DNA from 3 places in the Oceanobacillus sp. CF4.6 genome. Region 2 is predicted to be linked to each of the others. Evidence: riboswitches for the same ligand, from Rfam matches in the RefSeq annotation. Region 2 holds a riboswitch; each other region holds the start of a gene.
The links. Region 2 has a riboswitch for cobalamin ahead of ACHABU_RS08115 (ribonucleoside-diphosphate reductase subunit alpha). Riboswitches for the same ligand answer to the same signal wherever they lie in the genome.
Positions count from the first base shown of each region.

Region 1: another riboswitch for cobalamin. It lies ahead of ACHABU_RS05375 (ABC transporter substrate-binding protein); the one in region 2 lies ahead of ACHABU_RS08115 (ribonucleoside-diphosphate reductase subunit alpha).
Region 3: another riboswitch for cobalamin. It lies ahead of ACHABU_RS14595 (acyl-CoA thioesterase); the one in region 2 lies ahead of ACHABU_RS08115 (ribonucleoside-diphosphate reductase subunit alpha).

Region 1 covers NZ_JBIMEX010000002.1:365,049-370,118, forward strand. The annotation lists gene ACHABU_RS05365 (adenosylcobinamide amidohydrolase) at 1-1,298, opposite strand, end outside; gene ACHABU_RS05370 (FecCD family ABC transporter permease) at 1,303-2,367, opposite strand; gene ACHABU_RS05375 (ABC transporter substrate-binding protein) at 2,330-3,352, opposite strand; cobalamin riboswitch at 3,511-3,716, opposite strand; gene ACHABU_RS05380 (GNAT family N-acetyltransferase) at 4,152-4,664, shown strand; partial or broken gene ACHABU_RS05385 (DUF981 family protein) at 4,728-5,003, shown strand; gene ACHABU_RS05390 (hypothetical protein) at 5,013-5,070, opposite strand, start outside.
Region 2 covers NZ_JBIMEX010000003.1:262,528-267,597, reverse strand. The annotation lists gene ACHABU_RS08120 (ABC transporter ATP-binding protein) at 1-786, shown strand, start outside; cobalamin riboswitch at 988-1,185, shown strand; gene ACHABU_RS08115 (ribonucleoside-diphosphate reductase subunit alpha) at 1,311-3,545, shown strand; gene ACHABU_RS08110 (flavodoxin) at 3,542-3,976, shown strand; gene ACHABU_RS08105 (ribonucleotide-diphosphate reductase subunit beta) at 3,957-5,000, shown strand.
Region 3 covers NZ_JBIMEX010000009.1:161,159-166,228, forward strand. The annotation lists gene ACHABU_RS14585 (GNAT family N-acetyltransferase) at 1-322, opposite strand, end outside; gene ACHABU_RS14590 (DUF3219 family protein) at 473-766, opposite strand; gene ACHABU_RS14595 (acyl-CoA thioesterase) at 842-1,324, opposite strand; cobalamin riboswitch at 1,465-1,645, opposite strand; gene ACHABU_RS14600 (ATP-binding cassette domain-containing protein) at 2,005-2,421, opposite strand; gene ACHABU_RS14605 (GntR family transcriptional regulator) at 2,418-2,804, opposite strand; gene ACHABU_RS14610 (TetR/AcrR family transcriptional regulator) at 3,477-4,052, shown strand; gene ACHABU_RS14615 (alpha/beta fold hydrolase) at 4,272-5,070, shown strand, end outside.

The sequences.
Region 1 (5,070 bases), on a different contig from region 2:
GTCGACTCGGAGTCTCTTATATCAAGGTCTTGTAAGGCCTTCACTTTTGCTTCTGTTGCAGACATGTAGCCATTTACAAGTGCTCCATCCGTAAAATGTGCATCAATAAAAACCATTGTATTTATCGTACCAATTTGGGAGGTAGCGTTTGCTGAATACCGAGACGATATATCAACAGCATTCCCAACTCCAGCAGTTACAACGACCATTATTTCAATGCCTTCCATTACTTTTATTTCCATAACCATATCTTCTAGGTTGACAGCTGTCATCATTCCGACAGCCTGCTCATGAGGTATTTGGTATGTATCCATCCAAGCTTGCAAATCCTTCTTAGGATCAGAGCAATTATAGTGCTTTTCAACATGAAAGTTACAAAAATGCTTTAACCACTGTATCCCTTCTCCTATGACCCCGTTGGATATAGTTCGTAAGGCTTGGTCAAATTGAATATGAATATACGCATTGCTTTTCACTATTTTATAAGAACTATCAAAGTCATATTGATTATTCTTTGTAGTGTGTTGTGGTGTCATAAGAATTTGTGGTTTCGGTACAGCTGGGTGTGACTGTGTTTTCACCTCGACCTCGTACACCTTTTTTAATTGATTTTCATTCCTTAATGTGTCTACATCCCCGACTTCTAATAATCTTCCTTTTTCAAGTAAGCCAATACGATCTGCATATAGGGAAGCTATGTTTAAATCATGTAATATAGCAAAAATTGTTAATCCCATTGTCTGTTGTTGTTCCTTTATCAAATCCAACATATGGAATGTATGTTTGATATCCAAATGATTGGTAGGCTCATCTAAAAGCAAAATTTCAGGCTCCTGTGCCAAAGCTTTTGCCAACAGGACGCGTTGTTTTTCCCCACCGCTAACCATTCGCAATTGGGTATTTCGATACTGACTTATTTGAGTTAATTCCATGACATCTTCAATGACTTTTCGATCCTTTTTTGACAACTGCTTAATGATTCCCTTTTGATGCGGGTAACGTCCAAGACTAATGATTTCCTCGACTGTATAATCAAATGAAACTTGGACTTCTTGTGTTAGTACGGACACTTTCCTTGCCTTTTCAAGCTTCGAAAGAGACGCTATTTCTTTTCCAGATAGAAGAATTTTCCCCTTCTGAATGGGCAGTTGACCTGTAATGAGTTTAAATAATGTTGTTTTACCACTCCCATTTGGCCCGAGTAGCATAAAAAACTCTCCTCTGTCAATTTCTAGATGAAGGTCTTTAATAATGGGGGTATTTTTATATCCGCCTGCTAAATTCTCTATTTTAATCATGATTCTACCCCTTCCTATTAATCCTTTCTCGAACAAGTAATACCGCAAAGATTGGAGCACCAATTAACCCTGTAATGACACCAATCGGAAGTTCACTCGGAGCAATGATAGTTCTTGAAATTAAATCTGCTAAAATTAGAAAAGCTCCCCCAACTAGCATAGATAATGGCAGGACGTGTCGATGGTTCGGACCTGTTACAAGTCTAACGAGATGGGGAATCACAAGACCAACAAACCCTATTGAACCAGAAACCGCGACAGAAGCACCTGTTAATAACGATGCACCAATTAATATAAATATTTTCCCTCTTTTTACATTTACTCCAATGTGATCAGCCGCATCCTCACCTAATGCTAGTGCATTTAACTCACGATAGTGAATGAGAAGAATAAAGATGCCAATAAGCATAAAGGGCAGGATTAGCTGAACGTGACTCCACCCCCTCATGGCAACACTTCCATATAGCCAGTAGATAATTTCCATCATGGAATCCTGATCTGCTAATGAAATGATTAAAGATACGATAGATCCTATAAAAGCACTTACAATAATTCCTGCCAGGATTATCGTTTCAATTGCTAAACCTTTATTGCTTAATCGAACTAAGCCAAATACAATGAGCAAAGATATAAATCCACTAATAATTGCAAATATTGGAAGTGTGAAACTTCCTAATCCAATAATGGTTACCTGAAAAAACAAAACGAACACTGCCCCTAAAGCAGCACCTGATGAAACTCCAATTGTATAAGGATCTGCTAATGGATTTCGTAAAAGTCCTTGAAAGGCAGCACCAGCCAATGCTAGAGATGAACCAACACAGAGTGCAAGTAAAACTCTTGGTAAACGGATGTTCCATATGATCATTTCTTCATTTTTAGGAATATCGTTCAGCCATCCAATATTTAAAGCATTTTCAGAAACGATATGTAAAATTGTAGGAATGGGGATGGTTACACTGCTCTCCAATAAACCAAGGAGAGCTGTACCAAGTACAAGCCCTCCACTTAAAACATACAACCAAACGATTTTACTCGTTAAATACTTCCGGATAGATGAGCTCAGCAAGTGTCTCCACCCCTTCGATTAGGCGAGGACCTGGCCTTGTAACCGTATCGTTATCAACATCAAATACTTGTTCATTTTTCACGGCAGGAACCTCCGCCCATCCCTCACGAGACAATACTTCTTCCGCCGGATTTTCTATATAGTACCCATAAGTCGTAATAATAATATTTGGTTTTAAAGTAACAATTTCCTCTTCTGTAAGTTTCACCCATCCCTCTTCTTCTTCTGCAGCATTTATGGCGTTAATCGACTCTAGCATTTCATGCATAAACGTATTTTGACCTGTTGTAAAAATATCTGGGGCTGGTGACACTTCAACCCAAACTTTCTTTTTATCTGTAATAGATTCTGCTTTCTCTTTAATAGATTCGAGGCGCTCTTGCATATCTGTAATCATTTCTTCCGCCTGTGCTTGACTTCCTGTTGCAGTCGCAATCATTTCAATCTGGTCATATACATCGTTGAAAGAGGTTGCGCTTCCAATAACTATCACGTTAATTCCTACTTCTTCAAATTGGTTCAAAATATCTTGATGATTTTCGTAATGATAATCAGTAACAAGTGCTACATCCGGCATAAGCTTTAGAATAAGTTCCGCATTCATATCTTGTGCACCAACCTTTTGAATTTCCAGAGCCTCAGCGGGATAGTTATCATAGTCTGAAACACCAATTATTTTATCACCTAATCCGAGGGCAAATGAAATCTCGGTATTACTAGGTTGAATTGAAACAATTGATTCAGGTTCGGTTTCAATTGTAACCTCTTGATCAGCATCATCTGTAATTGTTACCGGAAATAATTCTTCATTTCCTTCTTCTAATTCCTTATCAGTATCCTCATTTGTTTCTTCAACATCAGATACACCTGCTTCACCTTGTGTTGTTTGTTCTTCCTCCTGTGCACCACACCCTGCAAAAATCATAATACTTAATAAAAGAACAAGACCTAATAATCCCCACTTTTTAAAAAAATTGCCGCGCATCTTTTCTCCTCCTAATATTTTTGCATAAAAAAACGCCATTCCCTATGGAAAAGCGTAAATGTGAAAGGTACATATGTATTCTAAAAGCAGGTCTGTATGACACAAAACCTACGAGAGATAGATTACGATGCACTTTAAACATTCCTTTTCCTCGAGGAAGCTTAAAAAACAAATAGGCAGGTCTCCTGACTTACGAATCAACGGTTGGTTAACCCTTCCCATGTAAATCACACAGTGGGTATTTTTTAACCTTCCTCATCGCTCACAGTGGCGGGACCGTGTTGGTTTTGCACCAACTTCCCTCTTCGTTTTAAATGAATCTCCATATTGGAGTCATTTAAAAACCTATTTGTCTGATTATTTTTTATGTTAATGATAATTATAGAATAGTTCCTCTTTTTTGTAAATTGAAAACCCTAGCGTGGTAAGAATGCTTTATCGTCCGTTATCTCAGTGACTCTAAAAAAACTCAAAGAGGCTATCAAAGTTATACAAATGAATACTGGTAATAAGACAGTTTGCTCCACCAGTAATGACTGCTGCACTGTTTTCTAGTTTCATATGTTTCACCACTTTACTAGTGTATTATTCTTACTTGAAAGATTTTGTTATGGTAATGGGAAGTTGTTTGACTACTTTCTAGTGGTTATGTTAAATAGTTTTTTTCAAAATCTATTCAACTTTCTAAGATTGTTGTTCATCTTCCTTTTTTTGCAACTAAAATAATGTTTTTTTACAAAAAGCAAAACTTTGGTGTATATAATTAAGATAGAATGATAATTAAAGGAGATGAATGGACTTGAAAATCAGAGAAATGAATCCTGAAGAAATAGAAGCGGTTCGAAGCCTTCGGTTAAAAAGTTACAAGGAACATGAACAATCGGTTCCAAAAGAACATTGGGAAGTATTAAAAAGCACCATTCTTTCGGATAATGATACCAAAAACAATGCAAAAATATACGTAACCGAACTAGACGGTCGTATTGTCGGGAGTGTTGTTTTGTTCCCTCCCTCTATTCAAGCGTATGAATTTAGCGAGAATGTTCAAGAATATCCAGAAATACGAATGCTTTCGGTGGACCCGGATATTCGTGGAAGAGGAATCGGAAAAGCGTTAGTGGAACATTGTTTAAACGTTTCAAGGGAAGAAAAACACGCACAAATCGGTCTTCATACTGCCTTTTTTATGAAACAAGCGTTATCTCTTTATGAACGTATGGGATTTAAGCGTCTTCCGGAACTCGATTTAGAACCGATGAATGACGGAATCATTGTAAAAGCCTTTATTATGAATTTTAAAAGGAGCTCTTAATGAGCCCCTTTTTTTGTTTTACAGGCATGTAAATTTAAAGGGGATGCGTCAGGTGTTGCACTACTTTTAATTATAAGTTTTTTTACTAAATTGAAACAAAATAAAATAGGACAATTAAAAGGTTGGTCTGTTGGATTTGCAATTTCAGGATTTATTTTGACGCCTACAGGTGGTCATATGACTTTAAGTTGGGTTCTTGCAGAAATCAGATTCCCGTTCGATGACATTATATTTGGTGAGCCTTCCCTTGCATTCGGAGTAATGCTTTTAGGGATTTCTGTACTTTTATGGAGAAAATCTAACATTTATATGAAACATGAAAATATTTTGTGTACTTGAAACAATTGCCTACATACCCGATCCACATAAACGATTGAGAGTTAAAGCTGGAGCCTCAATAGGAACA
Region 2 (5,070 bases):
ATCGCTAATATTTCCGTAACGTTTAACGAAGGTACGCTGGATGAGAAAAAAGCATTAAACGGTATAAATTTGAAAATGCAACAAGGAGACTTTGTAACGGTCATCGGTAGTAATGGTGCAGGTAAATCAACATTGATGAATGTGATTTCCGGTAACATTCAGCCTGATGTTGGAGATGTTATCATTGACGGGAAACAAGTGGTTCACCTGCCGGAATACAAAAGATCTGCATTTATCGGCAGGGTTTTCCAGGACCCAATGGCAGGAACAGCGCCATCCATGACAATTGAAGAAAATCTTGCGATGGCCTACGCACGTAACAAAAAAAGAAAATTAAAATCTGGAGTAACGAAGAAAAGAAAAGATTTGTTTCGGGAACAGTTAAAAACATTGAATCTTGGATTGGAAGACCGTCTATCCGCCAAGGTTGGTTTGCTGTCGGGTGGTGAAAGACAGGCACTCTCGTTATTAATGGCGACATTTACCCAACCGAATATCCTCCTGCTTGATGAGCATACGGCAGCATTGGATCCGTCCCGTGCAGAATTGATAACATCACTAACTGAAAAAGTAGTCCGGGAATCTGGCCTAACGACGTTAATGGTGACGCATAATATGCAACAGGCCTTGGATCTTGGAAACAGATTAATTATGATGGATAAAGGTCAAATTATATTTGAAGCACAAGGAGAAGCCAAACAGGAACTCACTGTAAAAGATCTTTTGAATGAGTTCCAGCGTATACGTGGCGAACAGTTTGAAGACGATCGGGTAGTTTTGGGATAATTATGTTGATAAATAATGTTAAACAAATACACACGCGGTATGTTAAAAATGCGTGTGTATTTTTATATTACAGTTTTATTAGGTTGACCCTTAAAAACTCTATCAATCTAGAAATGAACGATAGAAAAAGATTGCATAAGTAATATCATTATGCTACTCTTAACACTAGATATTGACTTATCAGAATTTAAAAATACTATATATTGTATATAAAGTTAAGGTGACATAACATTATTTGTCTTAAAAGGGAACTCGGTTAGATTCCGGGACTGTCCCCGCAACTGTAAGTGTGGATGAACGAGAATTCCACTATATTGTTCGTTTAACGGCAGCAATATGGGAAGGACTCTAGTAAAACGATACACAAGTCAGGAGACCTGCCTTCAACTTTGAGTTTCACTTCTCCGGGAAGAGAGATTATGGGATGATAGGAATACAAACTATTTCTGTCGTTTTATAGTCGTTCATCCTTTGGGGAAGGACGGCTTTTTCATTGTACATATAGATATAAGGAGGTAGATCTGATGGTTACAGGTACCATTAACCAACAGGACAAAATTTTACAGACGATTAACGAATCTACGAAAGGACTATCCGTAGAAGTAAACCAATTGATGGAGAAAGCAATGAAAACAATCAATCAGGATACACCAGAAGAAAAAGCAATGGATATCCTTATAAAAATAGCCTTGGAAAACATCGATGAGTCGAATCCAGACTGGACGTTTTCGGCAGCAAGAATTTATTTGAAGGAGCTTTATCGTAAGGCAGCGGCCAATCGAAGCTATAGCGAGGATTCTCGTTATGGATCGCTGTATCATTTGGTGCAAATGTTAACCGATAAAGGGATATATGCACCAAACCTTTACTCCAAATACTCGAAAACAGAAATGGATCTTTTTGAGAAGTTAATTCAACCAGATCGAGATTATCTATTTAACTACTTAGGTATCTATACAATTGCAACGCGTTATCTGGCAACAGATCATAACAAACAGATTTATGAACTTCCCCAGGAACGCTGGATGGTCATAGCGATGTATTTAATGCAGGATGAAGACTTGGCAAAGCGCTCCAAACTGGTGGAGGAAGCTTATTGGGCTTTAAGTAATCTGTATATGACAGTGGCAACGCCAACACTTACAAATGCAGGAAAGACACATGGACAGTTATCCAGCTGCTTTATTGATACGGTGGATGACAGCCTGCAATCGATCTATGACAGCAATACCGATATCGCCAAGCTCTCCAAAAACGGCGGGGGCATAGGTGTCTATATGGGGAAAATACGTGCCAGAGGGAGCTCTATTAAAGGATTTAAAGGAATGTCCAGTGGCGTAGTTCCGTGGATTAAGCAATTAAACAATACAGCGGTAAGTGTTGACCAGCTTGGTACGAGAAAAGGTGCAATTGCCATCTATCTAGATGTTTGGCACAAAGATATCGAATCATTTCTGGACTTGAAGCTGAATAATGGCGATGATCGCATGCGCGCGCATGATATTTTCACGGGTATATGTTTACCGGATTATTTTATGGAAAAGGTCGATAAACGGGAAGATTGGTATTTATTCGATCCTCACGAAGTACGCCAGGTGATGGGATTTTCGCTGGAGGATTTTTATGATGAGGAAAAAGGAAATGGCGAATGGCGGAGGAAATATGAAGCTTGTGTACAATCGGATGCGCTATCCCGAAAGAAGATAGCTGCCATAGATATTATGAAGCGGATTATGAAGTCACAGCTTGAGTCAGGAACTCCGTTTATGTTTTACCGAGATGAAGTTAATAGACAGAACAGCAATTCACATAATGGAATGATTTATTGTTCCAATTTATGTACTGAAATTACCCAAAATCAGTCCCCGACTCAATTTGTAGAGGAATTTCTTGAAAACGAAAATACCATTATTAAAAAGTATCAAGCAGGTGATTATGTTGTTTGTAATTTAAGTTCGATAAATCTTGGAAAAGCAGTTCCGGATAATGTGTTGGATCGTCTGATAAAAATCCAAGTACGTATGCTTGATAATGTGATTGATATCAACACATTACCGATAAAACAAGCAGAACTGACGAATAAAAAGTACCGTGCAATCGGACTGGGTACGTTTGGCTGGCATCATCTTCTTGCCCTTGAAAATATAAAATGGGAAACAGAAGATGCAGTTAATTATGCTGATGAACTGTATGAAAAGGTTGCCTTTCTAACGATAAAAAATAGTATGGAACTGAGTAAGGAAAAAGGGAGTTATCCGGCATTTGAAGGTAGTAAGTGGAGTACGGGTGCTTACTTTACGGAAAAGGGTTATCGAAGTGAAGCTTGGGTCGCTCTTTGGGCAGATGTTGCCATGCATGGCATGCGTAATGGCTATTTAATGGCTATTGCTCCGAACTCAACGACCGCAATGATTGCAGGGTCCACCGCAAGCATTGATCCGATTTTTAATGTATTTTACAATGAGGAGAAAAAGGACTTTAAGATTCCGGTAACAGCACCAGACTTAAATCATCATACGTACGATATTTACCGCCGTTCCGCTTATATTGTCGATCAGCGCTGGTCGATTAAGCAGAATGCCGTCAGACAGAAACATATTGACCAAAGTATTTCATTTAACTTTTATGTACCAAATACCATTCGAGCATCAGTTTTACTCGATCTTCATCTCCAGGCATGGCGGGAAGGGCTGAAGACCACGTATTATGTACGGTCAACATCCAACGATGTCGAAGAATGTGAGTGGTGTGAAAGTTGAAGGCTCTTATAGCATATGTATCCTATAGTGGGAACACAAAAGAGGTCGCTGAAATCGTGGAAAAGAAATTAAAAGACGAAGGTGTCACTGTGGATAATCACCGAATTGGTATTGACGCACCCATTCATCCGGAGTGCTACGATTATTTTTTTATTGGAACATTTACATGGGAAATGGGGAAAACACCCGATGAAATAAAGGATTTTGTCCTTGAAGTTGGATATAAACCAGACAATATAGCGGTATTTGGTACGGGTGATACCCAATTCGGTGGAGACGAATTGTTTTGCAAAGCTGTGGATAAATTGTGGAAATTTTACGAAAGTAAGTGGAGCGGTTTGAAAATTGAGCAGTCTCCAAGGGGAAGTCAGGAACAAAAAGTGGAATCGTGGGTGGAAGGAGTGTTGCAGCATGCCAAGAGCTTTGCTTGAAAAGGCGAAAACATTGGAACCATTAAATCCGAACAAGTCAACCGCCCTATTTGGTGGGAAATCGAGTGGAATTCTCAACTGGAATGATATTGCTTATCCACATTGGCATAAAATGTATAAGCGATTAGTCGGGAATTATTGGCAGGCGGATGAGGTCAATATGTCTAGTGATGTAAAGCAGTTTTCATCCTTGACTGTTGAAGAACGCGAAGCATATCTCAAAATAATCGGCCTGTTATCCACATTGGATGCACCACAAACGAGAACAGCGTTGTTGATATCTTTATATGCCACAGATCCTGCTGTTCAGTCGATCATGGCGGTCATCGCACAACAGGAAGCCGTGCATAATGAGAGTTATTCCTATGTGTTATCCTCTGTTGTTTCACTGGACGAACAAAATAAAGCATTCCAGCTTGGGAGAACAGATAAAGTGTTGCTGAAGCGAAATGCCAATCTGGTGGAGCAATATAATAACTTTGTGGATAACCCAACAATGGAAAATATTTTAAAAACATTGGTATACACATCCTTATTGGAAGGAATGTTTTTCTATTCCGGTTTTGCCTTTTTCTATAATCTGGCACGGCAAAATAAAATGGTCGGTACCTCAACCATGATCAGTTATATTAATCGGGATGAACTGGAACATGGCCGCTTTATCGCGGAATTGTTTCGAGCTACACTCGCAGAAAATCCAGAATACAATACCGAGGAATTTACCAATTGGGTATATACTCATTTTCAAGAATCAGTTGTTTTGGAAATCGAGTGGTCCAATTATGTTTTGGAAGACGTAGACGGAATTGATCTGGATGAAATGGCTGGTTATATTAAATATCGTGCCAATAAGATGCTGCGAATGATGGGATTAAGTGAGGTTTATCCAGAACATGTGGATAACCCGATGAAATGGATTCGTGCCTATGTGGATAATTTCGACGGAACAAAGACCGATTTTTTTGAACAGAAGTCACGGCAATATACGAAGACGAGTGATTTAAATGGATTTGATGATCTGTAATCTAATGTAACCAAAATAATAAGCGGCATGGAGCTTAGGAATTTATTCTAAGCCTCATGCCGCTTTCAAT
Region 3 (5,070 bases), on a different contig from region 2:
CCCAGTAACCTATTTCAAACTTTCTCACATTCCAATCGATTCGATGAAGGCCCGAAGAAACAATAAATTCACCCGTTTCTTTTAAGAATACATGAAACCTCAAATCTTCCCTAGATAAAAATTTGATATAAGCCTGACGAATATTAATTTCTGTTTCCTCTTCGCTTGGTACGTTCCTGGCGAATGGCATCCATGGTCTCAACTCATTAATAGATGCCTTAATTGCTTGATTTACTGCTTTCCCATCTCCGGGTCTGGGAGCCCTCATCAACAATCGTTCTGTCTCAAATTTTTGTGGAAAATCAATTAGAAAAGGATTCATATGTAACAACCTCCTTAGAAATTTCATTATTATTTATTTCTCTATTCAAATGGAGATTCCCTTCATAATAAAAGGATAATCAGATAATTGTGGGTGGATTTTATTGCATATACCAAAAAACCTATGACTAAGAACGTCACAGGTGGATCTTCAGGCTTTCTCCAACAATTCCAATTTAAAATCGCCAACCGCCCCTGCTTCATACAAATTAGTAATAGAGGTGGAGTAACGATGAATAACAGCTGGGAATTCAAGGCTTTTATCAGGCATCTTTACCATGAAATCATTTTTATACAGCAATGTGGTGATGTCATGATAGTCCTCTGTGGTTACTTTAAAATCAAATCTTATTTTCTTTAATGCCCTTCCATCCTTTTTCACTGTTTCTTCTTGAAAGTTTATAGCATCAATCGTTACGTCGTTAATCACAACTTTTTCGTTCATTTTAATCCCTCCAACCATTTAGTATAAATACTAACCGTTTTCAGCAAAATTGTTTAGTCGGACAACTCCTGGCCATTACATCTGTTTCTGCCTATAAGCATTACGTCGTAGGCGATTCTCTTTTCTCGCTGGTGCCGATGAATATAACTCTTTCTCCACTTCACTCTCCGCGAATACCCCAGGGACCGGAACAGGTTTTCCATTTTCATTAACTGCAACCATGGTAAGAAATGATTCTGTCGTTAATTTCTTTTCATTTCTTATTAAGTCATGGGCGGTTACTTTGACATGGACTTCCATGGAGCTTGTCCCCGTATACGTAACATAAGCCTCCAAGGACAATGAATCTCCAACCTTTGCCGAAGATAGAAAATCAACTGAATCAATTGAAGCTGTTACAACAGCACTATTAGCATGTTTCATGGCAGTTAAAGCGGCAATTTCATCAATATAGGCAAGAACTTTCCCACCAAAAATAGTATTTAAATGATTAGTATCAGGTGGCATAACTAGTCGTGTTTGAATTGTTTTGGTATCGCTAATAGCTATCTTATCCATACTGTATCTTCTCCTCATCAAATAAAAAAACACCTTCTTTTACGGAAGATGCCTGTGAATGACACTACTCATTATCATTGCAAAAAAATGCACAGAAATTAGATTAGTTCATGCACCCTCCTATCTCCCGTAGGATTTAAATGCTACTTTTCCTTATGGCAGGTCTTCTGGCTCAGAATCAACAAACCCATTGTCTTCCCTTTATTAAAACAGGGAATTCGATGGATTCTCCTCTTTCACAGTGGCGGGACCGCGCTGGATTTTCACCAGCTTCCCCTGTTCAACTTTGTATACAAAGTCCTCATAAAGCGAAATATTTATTCCTTTTAGTATAACATAATTTATTAATAGCTCATTGAATCGAACGCTTCCCAATCACTTTATATATTCTATCCAAACATCCGAGTCACTACTGATTTCTATGTTTTCAGGAACTTTAAATAACCATTTTTTATGACACAATAAGTTGTGTCTACCCCTACTGTTCCTGTGTGGTTTACCTCTTTATTTGCTGCCCACTGCATAACTATTTCGGTTCTTCCTGTCAAACCAATTGCAAATTCTTTCAATTCATCCATGGAAAGGTGAAAGTATTTTTTAACTTGATCAATCAGCAGAACCTCTTCAAGTAAATCCTCAATCTCTTCTAAGTGATGACTAACGTGATAATAAGTCGATAATCATATTAAATGTACTTTTTTTACCTTTGGATAAATGGTATGAAAATCATTTGGATAAAAAGAAAAATAATCAAAGAGACGCATTGCCAGTTTTTTATCCCAGTTTACATAAAATCTTTCCGCTTCGATTAAAATATCTTTTAATGTCAGCCTCGTAAAAAAACCCATTTGATCATCCACATAGATGACATTTGCCGAGACTAGTAAATTATTAAATGGCTTTTCTTTAAACACGCTAACCTCACCAGATGTTTCATTCCAATAACCAGTAAGTATCTTTAAAAGCGTTGTCTTGCCTGCCCCATTTCTACCGATTAAGCCGGTAATCGTATTTTCCTTAATCGAAAAAAACAAATCATGTAAAGCTTTAAGTTGTCCTCGTTTTTTTGATAACCCCTTACATGCAATAACATTCATTCCGCATCCCCCTTACGTTCGTTATGAATAGCCTGAAGCATTTTAATTAACTCTTCTTCCCCAACGGTTAACCTTTCCGCCTCCAATGACACTTCCTTTAGCAAACCCTTTAGTGTCTGATTTTTCCGTTTATCCATAATGATTGCTTTAGCATCTTTGGTCACAAACTTTCCAAGGCCCCGTTTGTTATAAAGAATTTTTTCATCAGAAAGTATATTTAATCCCTTTGCAGCTGTTGCAGGATTAATCGTAAATATCTCTGCAAGCTTATATTGGGAATAAACTTTTTCATCTTCTTTGAGTTTTCCATTTAATATTTCTGTTTCGATCCATCCTGCAATTTGTATATAAATTGGTTTCGACCCATTGGAATTAAGAATCAAGTCTGCAACTCCCTTCATGCGAGTTAGTGCATTACTCGTGTAATGTAGTATACTTCTATTATCTGAAAAATACAATAGGTTAATTAAAAAAATGTCTCAGTCAGACATCGGATTCTGTTACCTGTCGCAAACGTTAAAAATGTAATGTAAAATGACCATCAATGTAAATTGACATACTTAAATTTACCATTAAATTGAAAATTGATTAGTTTTCGCTTGATTTTACAAGGTAATCTGAAAATTTATGTTAAACTAAATATAGATATTGTGAACGATTACACTTAAACTAACGGGGCAGTTTAGTGAAAGAGTCTAGATTGGTCTTTGTTCAGCAAACGGGCCAGATTGCGGAACAAGGCAATCAAGAGTCAGGATAATGTAAGATGAAAAATTTATTTAATTAACAATTTTTCTCTTGTTGAAATATAATTTGAGAAAAAATCACTATCCGATGGTTCTGAAGCATAGAGAAATGTCATAATAATTACTGAAGTTATTTATTGATTGATCGTTCTCTAAATGATATCGTAGGGTATATAAGGTAAGGGATAAGTGATATTTTTTTAGAGAAATGAGAATGGTCGTTCTCAAAACAAGCTTCTAAGTACTTAAAGACTTTTTAAACGACGTTATAAAGAGCTGCTATAGTTTTTTAGAAAGGAGGGGAATTGGATGGCAAGAATCAAAGAATATGATGAAAATGAAGTATTACAAAAAGCTATGGTACTCTTTTGGAAACAGGGCTATGAAAAAACTTCGATGCAAGATTTAGTCACGCATATGGGCATCCATCGCAGAAGTATATACGATACATTTGGCGATAAGCACACATTATTTATGAGAGCATTGGATCGCTATGAAGAGGTAATAGGGACCAAGATAGATTCGCAAGTAAAGCCACTGGATTCGGTAAAACAGGCCATCAGGCGTTTATTTGAGATTGCAATTTATAAAAATGAAAAAAAACCTATTGGTTGTTTAACAGTAAATACAGCAGTTGAATTATCCCTGCAAGACGAAGAGGTGGCAGAGAAAGTTGTGGATAGTTTCTCAAAGACTGAAAAACTACTGTACGAGCTATTGCTACGAGGTCAAACATTAGGAGAAATATCAAATCATCATGATGCGGAAAATCTCTCCCAATTTATTCATAATTCATTAGTGGGATTGCGAGTATTAGCGAAAACAAGCGATGATAAAGAAAAATTGGAAAGCATTATCGATATGACACTGTCTGTCTTGGATTAAGCTTTCTTTTTTCTACTCTTTCGAGAATGTTCGTTCTCAAATTATTTCAATTAAAATTGTACGTATACTTGTAGAGTAAATTGTTTCCTTTACAAGAGATTAGAATGAAAAATTATATTGAAAATCAGATAACCACCACATGTACAGTAAGTCACAGCTCGACAGATAAAATCCAATATCAAAATACTCGAACAAATAAGTTCGAAAGGAGACTATACAATGTCAACATTTACAATTCCAACTAAATCAAGTTATATCGAGGCTGAAGGAATCCGATTTGCCTATAGAAAATTCGGTCAAGAAACAGGAATTCCACTTGTTTTCTTCATTCACTTCCGTGGAACAATGGAAAACTGGGATCCTAATATGATTGGTGCTTTAGCAGAAAGTCGACCAATTATTCTTTTTGATAATACTGGTGTCGGTGAAACCAGTGTAAAAACGCCATCTACTATAGCTGAAATGGCAAAGGATGGAGCAACTTTCATTAAAGCACTTGATTTAAAACAAGTCGATGTTCTGGGCTTTTCAATTGGAGGAATGGTTGTACAGGAATTAGCATTACAAGAGCCTGATTTGGTAAGGTGTATCATTATAGCTGGTTCTGCTCCAGAAGCTGGAGTTAATCCAGATCCAGTAATATTTGAGAGAATGAAACGTCACGGTGGAAATGTAAACGATGCTTTAGATAATTTCATGTTCTTCTTCTATCGTTCAACCGAAACAAGTAAAGCTGCTGGGATGGAGTCTCTACAACGAATTATGAATCAGAAACAGTTTGAAAGTTCAGATCAAGTACAAGCAGCTCAACTAAAAGCCCTTGCAAAGTGGGCCCAACCGAAGACTGATCATAATTACGATTGGTTGCAAAACATTCCTCATCCTGTGCTTGTCACCAATGGCATTGAAGATGTAATGGTACCAACAAAAAATAGTTATATTCTAGCTGAGCATTTACCAAATGCACAACTGATTATTTATCCTAATTCTGGTCATGGACATCTATTCCAGTATCCAG